One region of the Aliifodinibius sp. S!AR15-10 genome, then DNA from elsewhere that is predicted to be linked to it. Evidence: riboswitches for the same ligand, from Rfam matches in the RefSeq annotation. Region 1 holds a riboswitch; the other holds the start of a gene.
What was found. A riboswitch is a leader RNA that binds a small molecule or an ion and turns the genes downstream of it on or off. The one in region 1 is predicted to bind cobalamin.

Region 1 (2,194 bases):
GTTTCTGATTCATAATTGAATGAACTTAGGTACGTGTAGGTATGAGAACTCATCGTTTGTTGGATATTTCCAATACCTATGATTGTCGAAATAGCATTGGACTCCCAATGAGCGGTCAACTCATTTTCCCAGAGTGAGCCTTCGTAATTATTTTCAATGTAGCTTCCGTCGTAATTTCCGGCCTGGTCAACGATAGATGAGTCGTTGACAAAGTCTCGGGCCAAATCGGAATAAGCCCCATTATATTTCAGCTCTACATCATCAGAAAGCGTAAAAGAACCGCCATAAGCAAAGAAATCGCGCATAAAATTTGTATACGCATCCCGCGCATCGCTGTAGGCACCTTGATCAACGTCGCTGGTTTGATCTTCCCTGCGGTAGGAGACAAAGTATCCAAATCGATCCGTTTTATAACCTAGCTCACCGGAAAGGTCTAATTTATCAAAATCATCTTGGTCTTGGGGATTAAAACTCGGCGGATTTTGTACGGTATCGATTGTAGCATCAAGGCCATTAGTCATCTCATGAGCAAGGCCAAAATCAGCATAAAATCCCCTCGGAGTCGTATAGTTTAAATCAATCTGATTGGCAGTTGAATAAGTTCCTTTCCCAAAAACCCCGTGTTTGCTCCCTACAGTCCCACTAAAGCCGGGCGTTCCGAAACCTCGCGTAATAATATTGACAGCCCCCCCGATAGCCGATGAACCATATAGGGTACTGTGGGACCCTCTCACAATCTCAATGCGTTCCACCCGTGCCAGTGAAAGTTCAGAAAGATCAGGGCTGTTGCTTGCCGTTGAGGGGTCACTGATTCGAACACCATCGATCATGATCACAGCGTGATTACTATTTGTATTCCGCAAAAATGCACTCTGTACAGCACCGGGCGTCTGTCCATCGCCCACCATGTGCAAACTTTGCTGTTCGGCCAATAATTCTCCCACGCTATAGTATGTTGAATTCCGTAGCTCTTCGCTGCTGATTACTGTTACATTCCGCCCCACACTCCGGGCAGATTCCTCCCAGCGATTTGCACTAATAATTACTTCTTCCAGCGTATAGGTTTTCGAGGTATCAATTTGAGCTGACAGAGGTAAGGCTATCAGCGATAACAATAGGACAGTAAAAGCTGCCCTGCTTATATATGAGAATTGCATATTTTATCCAATAGTTAGGTTACAAATGATGATTAAGACATCATTCGCACCTTTGGGAAAGTCCAGAAGGGCATAAACACGGGTAATTGTGCACCACGCATTTATTCTTCGCTTTTCTCCCGAAAGCTACGAATGCAGATGCACTGGCAGGTCTTCTGGCTTATCCCGGTCATCCGCCCCTTCCCGTCCGTCTTTTTCGGACAGTGGTTACTAGCGAATAACCCATAACTCTGAACGGTTCAGAGCTGGGAATTACAGCATCGGGGAATGCTCCGGATTTGTCTGTATAAACTACATATACAGAATCACCGGATTCCCTTTTAATCTCACTTCTAACACTCGAAGTTTGAGAACCAATGCACTCCGGGAAAATACAGGCTAAGAGTTATAAATCAAAGGGCTTAAACTATATTTATTCCCTTCAGATTCTTTAAGTATTCTCAGTTTCCTGTTCCATTGAAAGCAATTTACATCCCTTACATTTCTTTACATCCAATTTAGTTGCATATATCAACTAATACCCATTTCTTTGGTCCCATTAGAAATTTAGACTAAGAAGTTACCCTTGAAACAGAAACTATACTGCATCACCCTGGGCTGTAAAATGGCTTACAGCCTCAAAGGGATAAAACGGATGCTCACCAAGCGATTTACTAAAGATGAGATTGCCCTTACACTGGAACAGTACTTTGTGCTCAATATTCTTGATAACGAAGAGGGCCTCATCCTCAAAGAGCTTGCCGAAATCGTCGATAGAGACAAATCAGCGGTACTCCGGCATATTGATGGCCTTGAAGAGAAGCATTTCGTTGCACGTGCTACCGATCCAAAGGACAAGCGAAGAAAGATTCTTCTGGTTACCAAACAAGGAATGAACGAACTACAAAAAGCCAGGGAAATGGATCAAAAAGTGCACAGTGAACTCACCGAATCCATTGATAATGATAAACTCAAAGAGTTTGAATCTCTCCTAACCGAAATATACGAACGAGCGATGTCAGACTGATACAGTTGATATCATCAACATATTAGCCTCG
Region 2 (2,194 bases), on a different contig from region 1:
CTTAGAGAAAGCGGCTTTGGATTTCGCATCCAGGTCCATCGCCAGGAATGGCTCATCAATTTGTACCCAGTCCACCCCCATCGCTTCCAGCTTGTGGAGAATCTCCTGGTACACCGGGAGCAGGCGATCCAACAGCTCGAGCCTGTGAAAACTGTCTGGGGCATTTTTCTCCTTTCCCAGCAGCAGGTAGCTGACGGGACCGATCAGCACGGGTTTGGTCACTACCCCGACCGATTTGGCCTCCTCGTATTCGTCAAACACCTTGGAGGAGAGGCACTGGAAGGTCTGGTCTTCCGTAAATTCCGGGACGATGTAGTGATAATTGGTGTTGAACCACTTGGTCATCTCCATCGCCTGGATGTCGTGCTGCCCGTCCTGCAGTCCGCGTGCCATTGCAAAGTAGGTATCGATCGGGTAGCTGTTGATCTTGTCATTTTCCTGTTGATACAGTTCCTGGTAGCGCTCCGGGATCGCCCCCAGCAACAAGGTCATGTCCAGCACCTGGTCGTAAAGCGAAAAGTCGTTGGAGGGCACCAGGTCGAGACCCGCCTCTTTCTGTTTGGTCCAGTGCAGCACGCGCAGGGCGGAGGCCGATTCCACCAGCTTTGCTTTGTCAATTTCGTCGTTCCAGTACGATTCTACCAGACGTTTCAGGTCTCTGTTGATACCTATCCGCGGGTATCCGAGATTGTGGGTAAGCATAGTGTAATCCTTATTTTTAGCTTTGAATGAGTGGCCGGTGGGAATGCTAAAAACGTTGAATATGACAGCCGGAAGTATGAGAGTACAAGAGATACAGTACGGTGATGCAGGCAACTTCCTTCACTGCCTTTCAACAACGCCTTAACTCCCGAAGGCCTTATTTACTTGACTTGAAGGCAGGTCTCCTGACTTACCGACGCTTTCTTTTGCCTTCCCGCCTCGTTTGGGGCTGAGACAGTGGCCATGGAGTCTGCCAAACTTAGAGAAATCTACTGCGGAAACGTTGAATTTGGCCAGCTCCCGAGCTCTTTATCGTTAAATAGTGTGTTACTATTCGCCTCAAAAGACCCCGGGAGTTGACTCAAACCAACATTCCCTCGCTACAATTTTCTAAGCCCGACAGACTCCTATCAAAGAAATATATCGGATTACAGTTGCGGGAACAGTTCCGGGTTTGCACCGGATTCCCTTTTCATCCCGACAGCCGTCGGGACACCTTCAAATCCATTAATACAAGTAAGTGGCTGGCCCCTTCATTGTCAATGAAAACTTTTCCACAAAATGGTGTTAGTTATCAACAATGGAGGGTTGATTACAGGGGGGCGGCATATTTCGCGGATTATGCAGACCTCGTTTACCGATTGAAAATTTATATTATAAGAGCCTGAATCAGGTTATTCGGTAGATACCATGAGGTATCAGCCTTATCCATAGCGCGGGAATTAATTCCCGCGCAAGTGACAGGGCATTTCCCACGATGGTTGCTATGTTTTAACCGGTAAACACTTTACAGATTTATGTTGGGATAGAACAGTTAACCGATCTGCGAGATCTGCGCAATCCGCGGGAGTTAACGTATGCCGAAGAAATTCAGTTTTGGGATTGGAATTGCTGTGATAATGCCTCTTCCACCGACTGCCGAAGGAAATCGGTGATCAGGGGATCTGGTAGGAGAGTCTTGCCGCTCCACTTGAAATCGAGCCCCTCCAGCCGTTCAGCCACGGCTTGCTCGCGACCGCCGGAAGACAGGAAGAGCGGTACCACAATGACATCGCCAAACTGCACGGCCTGCCGCACCAGTGCTCGCAAGTTGGCTTTCGCCTGATTGAAAATGGTGTCGGAAGCATCATCGCGCACCGTGGTGGCAAAGATCTGTTTGTAGGGTATGCCCTTTTCTTTTTGAATAGACTGAATTTTTCGGGAGAGGCTCTCCATCGTGTCGATCCACTTCTTGTTGTCAGCCTCGGCATTTGGACCATGGGCTACCAGCAGTACCGTCTCACTTGATGGATCAGAGCTCAGTTCCTGGATACGTTCACTAAGGATTCGGGCTACCACGGGATGATCATCCAGGGGAGGAGCTAAGGCAATATCGACATCTGTGGAGATCTGTGGCAGGTTTTCTGGCATATAAAAGCGGTGACGGCCGTCTGAAGCGTGAGTACTGGAATCCTCTTTAATCCCCATCATCTGCTTGTATTCGTCGATATGG

Region 2: another riboswitch for cobalamin. It lies ahead of metE (5-methyltetrahydropteroyltriglutamate--homocysteine S-methyltransferase); the one in region 1 lies ahead of NC796_RS23130 (TonB-dependent receptor domain-containing protein).

The regions. Positions count from the first base shown of each region.
Region 1 is NZ_JAMQKA010000057.1:22,635-24,828, forward strand. It holds gene NC796_RS23130 (TonB-dependent receptor domain-containing protein) at 1-1,157, opposite strand, end outside; cobalamin riboswitch at 1,285-1,530, opposite strand; gene NC796_RS23135 (MarR family transcriptional regulator) at 1,723-2,163, shown strand.
Region 2 is NZ_JAMQKA010000010.1:55,027-57,220, forward strand. It holds gene metE (5-methyltetrahydropteroyltriglutamate--homocysteine S-methyltransferase) at 1-702, opposite strand, end outside; cobalamin riboswitch at 860-1,217, opposite strand; gene NC796_RS08715 (CbiX/SirB N-terminal domain-containing protein) at 1,573-2,194, opposite strand, start outside.